DNA from 2 places in the Kitasatospora sp. NPDC059146 genome. Region 1 is predicted to be linked to the other one. Evidence: riboswitches for the same ligand, from Rfam matches in the RefSeq annotation. Region 1 holds a riboswitch; the other holds the start of a gene.

Region 1 (4,410 bases):
TCCCCGCGCCCGGCACCCTGGCGCTCGGCACGATGCGCTCGCACGACCAGTGGAACACCACCATCTACTCGGACGACGACCGCTACCGGGGCGTGCAGAACCTGCGCACCCTGGTCTTCCTCAACCGGGACGACATGCGCGAGCGCGGCATCGCCGAGTTCGACCCGGTGGACGTCACCAGCACCGCCCGGGACGGCTCCACCCGCTCGGTGCACGGCTACCTGGCCGTCCCGTACGACATCCCGCGCGGCTGCGCGGCCGGGTACATGCCGGAGCTGAACGTGCTGTGCGCGATCGGCGACCACAGCACCCAGAGCGACCAGCCGATCATGAAGCACCTCAAGGTGACCGTGACGAAGAGCTAGACCGGCCTACTCCGAGGGCTGGGGCGTCCAGCGGTGCAGGCCCTTGCGGTCGTAGTAGCGGGTCATCCCGAAGCCGAAGGCCAGGGCCAGCGCCACCCCGATGGCGATCATGACCCAGCCGCGGGCCAGCCCGGCGTCCGAGCGGGCGTCGAAGAAGAGGATCGCCCGGATGCCGTCGCTCAGCTGCCGCATCGGCTCGAAGACCGCCAGGAAGCGGTAGAAGCCGGGCACCGCCTGGAGCGGGACGGTCGCCCCGGAGGACGGCAGGGCGAGCGCGATGAACACGAACATGGACACCAGCTGCCCGATCCCGCCGAACGCGGCGTTGATCGCCTGCACGCCGAGGCCGACGGCGAGGCTGGCGCAGTAGGCGAACACCCACAGCAGGGCCTGGTGCGGGGCGTCCATGCCGAGGATCCCGGCCGTGCAGAGCAGCACCAGGGAGGTGGTGACCAGCATGATCCCGGCGGTCATCAGCATCTTGAGCAGCAGGGTCTGGGTGCGGCTGATCGGGACGGTCGGGCGGCGGGTGTGCCAGGGGCCGATCTCGCTGTCGCTGTAGCCGAGCGCGGTGTCGACGCCGTTGTGGATGATGTTGCCGCCGATGAAGCCGGTCAGCACGGCGAGCAGGGTGAAGTAGAAGGCGCTCAGGCCGAGGCCGCTGTGGCTGCCGATCGGGTGGCCGACCTGGGTGGCGACGGCGAACGGGTCGGCGAGCAGCAGCCGGGCGGTGGCGCCGGTGTCCGGCCCCTGGGCGCCCGGGCCGCCCTGGGCCGGTACGGCGGCCAGCAGCCGCTGTCCGGCCGCGACCGAGGCCTGGTGGGCGGCGTTCTGGGCGATCTGGGCGGCGATCGAGGAGCCGAGGCTGCCCAGGCCGGGGTTGGTGAGGACGGTGAGGGTGGGCCGATGGGTGGCCCCGCCGGCGGCGAGCGCGGTGACGGTGGCGGTGAAGTCGGCGGGGACGAGCAGCACGCCGTAGACCTTGCCGGCGGCGAGCAGGTCGCGGGCGCCCGCGTCGTCGGTCTGGCGCCAGCGGACGGTGTCGCCCGGGATCCCGGCCACCACGGCGCGGGTCAGCTGGGTGCCGAGGTTGACCGGCTGGCCGGGCGGGGGCGGGGCCTGGTCGGCGTTCACCAGGGCGATCGGCAGCCGGTGCAGGTGCCCGGTCGGGTTGACGATGCCGCCCAGGTAGAGCAGCGAGAGCAGCGCGGCCACCAGGGCGCACAGGACGCCGGGGAAGAGCCAGAGCTTCGGGCGCCGGGCGAGTGCCAGCGCCCTCGCCCGCCGGGGAGCCCCCGGAGGTCCTGCGGTCTGGGAGCCTGCGGTCGCCATGCCACCCCTCAGCTGCGTGTGCGTGTGCGGGTACGGATCCGGCGGGAAGTCGTTCCGTCGTCACGTGGCGCTCAAACCCGCGTCACCCGGACGGACGTCACGCCTCGCGAAAGGTAAAGGTTCTACCAAGTGCGCAAGTATCGCGCTTCCGTCGGTCTATGCTTCTGGAGGTTTGAAGAAGGCACCTCGTTCGGTGAGGCTTCTTCACGGACACAGGCCACTGATCCGACGACGTCGAGAGACGCCCAGGGTTAGGACAGATCTTCCCGACCTAAGGGTTGATCCGAAGTGGCTTCCGGCCCGAACGGGTTGGACACGCCGTGGAGTGCCAAAGCTCTGACGAGTTGGGGTGAACCGGTGGCAGTCGCGCGCGCCGGTGAACTCCTTGCCGTGTCGATGACACGCACCACGGGGTGCGTCGACCGGGAGGAGGCGAGAGACATGGATTGCAGTAGTCCGGGCCACAGTAGCCCCTGCCCCCGCCTGCCCTCGTACACCTCCGGCACGCGGTAACAACCTTCCCTGCGCGTACAACTGACGCACCGTCACGTCATGGCGGCGACGTCGTCGCACCGTTCGCCAGCACGCACGCGGCTCCGCCGTGCCCGCCCGGGCACCGCCCCGCCGCGGGCCGGTGCGCCGTGCCCGCACGCAGGGGGAATTACTGCTGCGCGCCCCCATCACCCCGCCTGTCCCGGGGTCCACGGGAGGAACGTCATGACCACCAACGCCACACTCAACTCCAAGCCGCAGAAGCAGCGTTCGGCCGTACTGGACGACGCCCACGTCGGCGACATCAAGGGTGCGCTCGGCACCATCAAGCTCGATGACGACGCACCGCGCCAAGGCCTGTCGGCAAGACTCAAGACCCTGCTGGCGATCGTCGGCCCCGGCCTGATCGTGATGGTCGGCGACAACGACGCCGGCGCCTTCTCCACCTACGGCCAGGCCGGCCAGAACTACGGCACCCAGCTGCTGTGGACGCTGCTGATGCTGGTGCCCGTGCTGTACGTCAACCAGGAGATGGTGCTGCGCCTGGGCGCGGTCACCGGTGTCGGCCACGCCCGGCTGATCCTGGAGCGCTTCGGCAAGTTCTGGGGCGCGTTCAGCGTCATCGACCTCTTCCTGCTCAACGCCCTCACCCTGGTCACCGAGTTCATCGGCGTGACGCTCGCGGCCGGCTACCTGGGCCTGCCCAAGGTCGCCTCGGTGGTGCTGGCGGCGGCGATCATCATCGCCTCGGCCTTCACCGGCTCCTTCCAGCGCTTCGAGCGGGTCGCGGTGACCCTGTGCATAGGCTCGCTGCTGCTGGTGCCGATCTACTTCATGGTCCACCCGAAGACCTCGCAGATGGCCCACGACTTCGTGGTGCCGCAGATGCCGGGCGGCGCGGGCGAGTTGGCCGCGGTCATGCTGGTGATCATCTCGATCGTCGGCACCACCGTCGCCCCCTGGCAGCTGTTCTTCCAGCAGTCGTACGTCATCGACAAGCGGATCACCCCGCGCTTCATGAAGTACGAGAAGGCCGACCTCTGGATCGGCATCGCGATCGTGATCATCGGCGCCGCCGCCATGATGGGCTTCACCGCCGCCGCCTTCGCGGGCACCGACGGCTTCGGCCAGTTCTCCGACGCCGGGGCCGTCGCCAAGGGCATCGAGGACAAGGCCGGCCACCTGGCGGGCGTGCTGTTCGCCATCGCCCTGCTGGACGCCTCGATCATCGGCGCCTTCGCCGTCTCGCTCTCCACCGCCTACGCCATCGGCGACGTCTTCGGCATCAAGCACTCGCTGCACCGCGGGGTCAAGGGCGCCAAGGGCTTCTACGGCATCTACGCGGGCCTGGTGATCGCCGCGGCCGCCATCACCCTGCTGTCCACCGGCTACATGCAGGGCCTGATGACCCAGTTCGTCCAGGTGCTGGCCGGGGTGCTGCTGCCCTCCGCCACCGTCTTCCTGCTGCTGCTCTGCAACGACAAGGCGGTGCTCGGCCCCTGGGTGAACGGTCCCAAGACCAACGCCTTCACCGCCGCCGTGGTCGGCGTGCTGGTCACGCTGTCGCTGATCCTCACCGCGGCCGTCGTCTGGCCGGACATCAGCTCGGACGCGATCCTGCGGATCATGGCCGGCTGCGGGGTGGCGGGCGTCCTGGTCGCCGGGTACTCCTTCCTCTCCGGCCGCCGCGGCACCAAGGAGGACCCGATCGACCGCACCGGCCGGGAGAACTGGCGGATGCCCCCGCTGGAGACCCTGGAGAAGCCGGTGATGTCCACCACCCGCAAGCTCGGCATGGGCGCCCTGCGCGTCTACCTGCTGGTCGCGATGGTGATGGTGATCGTCAAGATCGTGCAGACCGCACTGAACCACTGACCCGGACGCCGGGGGCGGCGCCGCACACCACGGCCCGCCGCCCCCGGCCCCGCCCCGGAACCCTCGACCACCCCGCACCCGGGGTAAGGAAGGCAGTACGGCCATGCGCACCACCACCCCCTTCCACCACCTCTTCCACCACTGCCCCAGCGTCCGACTCGCCCTGCACGACGGCGTCGAGCGCGCCTACCGCCTCGACGACCCCGGCAGCTGCCCCCGCTCGGGCACCCGCAACACCCCGGCCTCCGCGTACGAGCCCCGTGTCCACCTGGCCTACCTGCTGGCCCGCCAGGGCCACCGCCCGGACTGGCTCGCCCTCCCCCAGCCTCCGGCCGGGGGGACCCCC
Region 2 (4,410 bases), on a different contig from region 1:
GCGGGCGCGCAGGCCGGTCGGGGCCAGGCCGGAGGCGGTCAGGGCCTGGAGCAGCAGGGCCCGGATGTGGGTCTCGGACTTGCGGTCGCACTCCACGTGGACGGTGGCCCGGGTGGTGGAGTCCGGGTCGCTGCCGGACTGCGGGGACCGGTCGAGCAGTCGGCCGGCCGGGCGCAGCACCAGGTGGACGGCGAGCACCGCGAAGGTGCCGAGCGCGGCCAGCTCCAGCTTGCCGGAGGCCGCCAGCACCCCGACCGCGGCCGAACACCACAGCGTGGCGGCGGTGTTGAGGCCGCGGACGCCGGCCCCGTCGCGCAGGATCACGCCACCGCCGAGGAAGCCGATACCGGAGACCACGTAGGAGGCGACCCGGGTGGGGCTGCCGGTGTCGCCGACCGCCTCGCTGTACAGGACGAACAGGGTGGCACCGGCGGCGACCAGGGCGTTGGTCCGCAGGCCGGCCATCCGGGCCCGCCACTGGCGCTCGATGCCGATCAGCGCGCCGCAGGCGACGCCGGTGGCGAGCCGGACCAGGAACTCGACGGTGGTCAGGGTGTGCACGACGGCACCTCCTCCAGAGGATTCACGGGGAAACGGGGCAACACGGGTAGTACGGGCCGTACGGAGCACACGGGGAACACGGGCAACGCGGGCCGGGGGATCGCGGGCAAAGGAACGGACGGGTGGCGAGCCGCTGCCCGCCACCCGTCCGTACGGGCTCCGCTCGGCGGCTCAGTGGTTGAGCGCGGTCTGGACGACCTTGATGATGACCATGACCATCGCGATCAGCAGGTAGGCGCGCAGGGCGCCCATGCCGACCTTGCGGGCGGTGGACATCACCGGCCGGCCCAGGGTCTCCAGCGGGGGCATCCGCCAGTCCTCCCGGCCGGTGCGGTCGATCGGGTCCTCCTTGGTGCCGGTGCGGCCGGCCGTGAAGAAGTAGCCCGCGACCAGGACCCCGATCACGCCGCAGCCGCCCATGATCCACAGGATCGCGTCCGAGCTGATGTCCGGCCAGACCACCGAGGCGGTCAGGATCAGCGAGAGCATCACCAGCACGCCGACCACCGTGGAGGTGAAGGCGTTGGTCCGGGGCCCGTTGGCCCAGGGGCCGAGCACGGCCCTGTCGTTGCAGAGCAGCAGCAGGAAGACGGTGGCGGAGGGCAGCAGCACCCCGGCCAGCACCTGGACGAACTGGGTGATCAGGCCCTGGGTGTAGCCGTTGGACAGCAGGGTGATCGTCGCGGCGACGGCCACCAGTCCGGCGTACACGGCGTAGAAGCCCTTGGCGCCCTTGACCCCGCGGTGCAGCGAGTGCTTGATGCCGAAGACGTCGCCGATGGCGTAGGCGGTGGAGAGCGAGACGGCGAAGGCGCCGATGATCGAGGCGTCCAGCAGGGCGATGGCGAACAGCACGCCCGCGAGGTGGCCGGCCTTGTCCTCGATGCCCTTGGCGACGGCGGCCGTGTCGGAGAACTGGCCGAAGCCGTCGGTGCCCGCGAACGCCGCCGCCGTGAGGCCGATCAGCGCGGCCGCGCCGATGATCACGATCGCGATGCCGATCCACAGGTCGACCTTCTCGTACTTCATGAAACGCGGGGTGATCCGCTTGTCGATGACGTACGACTGCTGGAAGAACAGCTGCCAGGGGGCGACGGTGGTGCCGACGATCGAGATGATGACCATCATGACGGCCGCGAGCTGGCCGGCGCCGCCGGGCATCTGCGGCACCACGAAGTCGTGGGCCATCTGCGAGGTCTTCGGGTGGACCATGAAGTAGATCGGCACCAGCAGCAGCGAGCCGACGCAGAGCGTGATGGCGACCCGCTCGAAGCGCTGGAAGGAGCCGGTGAAGGCCGAGGCGATGATGATCGCCGCCGCCAGCACCACGGAGAGGACCTTGGGCAGGCCCAGGTACCCGGCCGCCATGGTGACGCCGATGAACTCGGTGACCAGGGTGAGGGCGTTGAGCAGGAAGAGGTCAATGACGCTGAACGCGCCCCAGAACTTGCCGAAGCGCTCCAGGATCAGTCGGGCGTGGCCGACACCGGTGACCGCGCCCAGGCGCAGCACCATCTCCTGGTTGACGTACAGCACCGGGACGAGCAGGAGCAGCGTCCACAGCAGCTGGGTGCCGTAGTTCTGGCCGGCCTGGCCGTAGGTGGAGAAGGCGCCCGCGTCGTTGTCGCCGACCATCACGATCAGGCCGGGGCCGACGATCGCCAGCAGGGTCTTGAGCCGGGCGGAGAGTCCGTGGCGGGGGGTGGTGTCGTCGAGCCGGATGGTGCCGAGCGCACCCTTGATGTCGCCGACATGGGCGTCGTCCAGGACGGCGGACCTGGCGGCGGCGGTCGCAGCGGTGGCGGCGGGAGCGGTGGGGACCGTGGGGATCTTCGGGTCCAGCATCACGTTGGTCATGGCGGGGCCTCCCTCCCCCTACCTTGAGGGGGCGTCAGGGGGCACGCAGCGGCGGACCTCCCTGCGGGCGCACGGCATCCACGCCGTACGGCGACGCTGAGCGGCGGCGGCCGTGCGGGCACGATGATGCTGACGACGCGTCAAGCGGCTTGCGTCCGGGCATGGTTGAGCGCAGGACGAAGCTTCGGGTGAACGCGCAGGGAAGGTTGTTACCGCGTGCCGGAGGTGTTCGAGAGCATGCGGGGGCAGGGGCTACTGTGGCCCGGACTATCGCAGTCCATGTCTCTCGCCTCCTCCCGGTCGGGGGCGCACCGTCTGTGCGCCGCATCACGACACGGCAAGGAGCACACCGGTCTTCGAGGACCGGTACACCCCAACTCGTCAGAGCTTTGGCACTCCACGGCGTGTCCAGCCGGATCGGCCGGAAGCCACTTGGGGTCAACCCTTAACTCGGGAAGACCTGTCCTGAACCTGGGCGTCTCTCGACGTCGTCGGGTCAGTGGCCTGTGTCCGTGAAGACGCCTCACCGAACGAGGTGCCTTTTCAAACCTCCCAAAGCATAGACCCGGCGCGGCGACCCCGAGTCACCTTTTCGGCCGATCTTCGACAGCTTTGTAGAACCTTGACCAAATCCGCCGCGACTTGCTCATCCTCCACCGGCATATATAGTTCACCGACATATGCAGCTGAACAGCTCACGAGGGGGAACCATGTCCCACATCGATCCGAGCCGACCCGCGCCCGTCCTGCAGCTGGCCGGGGTCTCCCGGGTGCACGGCCGCGGCGCCGCCGAGGTGCACGCCCTGCGCGAGGTCGACCTGACCGTCCACGCCGGCGAGTTCGTCGCCGTGATGGGGCCCTCCGGCTCGGGCAAGTCGACCCTGCTCACCCTGGCCGGCGGGCTGGACCTGCCCAGCGGCGGCGAGGTGCTGGTCGAGGGCGTCACCCTCGGCGGCCTCGGCCGGGGCAAGCTCGCCGACCTGCGGCGGCGCTCCGTCGGCTACGTCTTCCAGGACTACAACCTGATCCCGGCCCTCACCGCCGCCGAGAACATCGCCCTGCCGCGCGAGCTCGACGGCGTCTCCGGACGCACCGCCCGCCGGGAGGCCCTCGCCGCCCTGGAGGAAATGGGCATCGGCGAGCTCGCCGACCGCTTCCCCGACGACATGTCCGGCGGACAGCAGCAGCGCGTCGCCATCGCCCGCGCCCTGATCGGCGAGCGCCGGCTCGTCCTCGCCGACGAACCCACCGGGGCGCTCGACTCCGCCACCGGCGACGCCGTGCTCGCCGTACTGCGCGCCCGCTGCGACGCCGGGGCGGCCGCCATGATGGTCACCCACGAGGCCTCACACGCCAGTTGGGCCGACCGGGTGGTCCACCTGCGGGACGGCTCGGTCGCCTCCGAGAGCGTCGGACGCCGCTCCGGCAGCGGCCGGGCCGCCGTCCACCGCTCCCAGCCCCTCGACGACTCCACCGCCAACTCCTTCGGCGAGGTGGCCCGATGAGGTTCGGAGCGTGGAAGGTCGCGCTGCGGATGGCCCGGCGCGACGCCCTGCGGGCCAAGGGGCGCAGCGCCCTGATCGTGGCCATGATCGCCCTGCCCGTGCTCGGCGTCACCGGCGCCGACGTGGTCCACCGCAGCGGCCAGCTGTCCCCCGCCGAACGGGTCGAGCGGGTGGTGGGCGGCGCGGACGCGCTGGTCACCGCGCTCAGCCCGGGCCAGGCCGTCGAACAGGCCCCGGTCGCCGAGGACGGCGCGTTCGCCGTCCAGCCGCGGCCCGGCCAACAGCCCACACCCGAGCAGCTCAAGGGCGCGAGCACCGACCCGACCGCCCTGGTCGGCTCGCTGCTGCCGCCCGGCAGCGCGCTCACCCCCGTCCGGACCGGACCGGAGACCGGTGCGAGCTCGCCCGAGGGCCTGGTCCGCACCCTCACCGCCGAGGCCGACCTGGGCGACCCGGTCTGGCGCGGCCGGGCCGACCTGGTCGAGGG

Evidence for each region. A riboswitch is a leader RNA that binds a small molecule or an ion and turns the genes downstream of it on or off. The one in region 1 is predicted to bind magnesium.
Region 2: it holds a riboswitch for magnesium, as region 1 does, so the genes downstream of both, ACFXPX_RS02025 (NRAMP family divalent metal transporter) here and ACFXPX_RS21230 (NRAMP family divalent metal transporter) in region 1, are expected to answer to the same signal.

The regions. Positions count from the first base shown of each region.
Region 1 covers NZ_JBHZCY010000048.1:10,276-14,685, reverse strand. Annotated here, with positions in the region: gene ACFXPX_RS21240 (FdhF/YdeP family oxidoreductase) at 1-365, shown strand, start outside; gene ACFXPX_RS21235 (YhgE/Pip domain-containing protein) at 372-1,697, opposite strand; M-box (ykoK) riboswitch at 1,876-2,053, shown strand; gene ACFXPX_RS21230 (NRAMP family divalent metal transporter) at 2,415-4,064, shown strand; gene ACFXPX_RS21225 (hypothetical protein) at 4,168-4,410, shown strand, end outside.
Region 2 covers NZ_JBHZCY010000003.1:77,536-81,945, reverse strand. Annotated here, with positions in the region: gene ACFXPX_RS02030 (MgtC/SapB family protein) at 1-561, opposite strand, end outside; gene ACFXPX_RS02025 (NRAMP family divalent metal transporter) at 733-2,418, opposite strand; M-box (ykoK) riboswitch at 2,784-2,960, opposite strand; gene ACFXPX_RS02020 (ABC transporter ATP-binding protein) at 3,129-3,923, shown strand; gene ACFXPX_RS02015 (FtsX-like permease family protein) at 3,920-4,410, shown strand, end outside.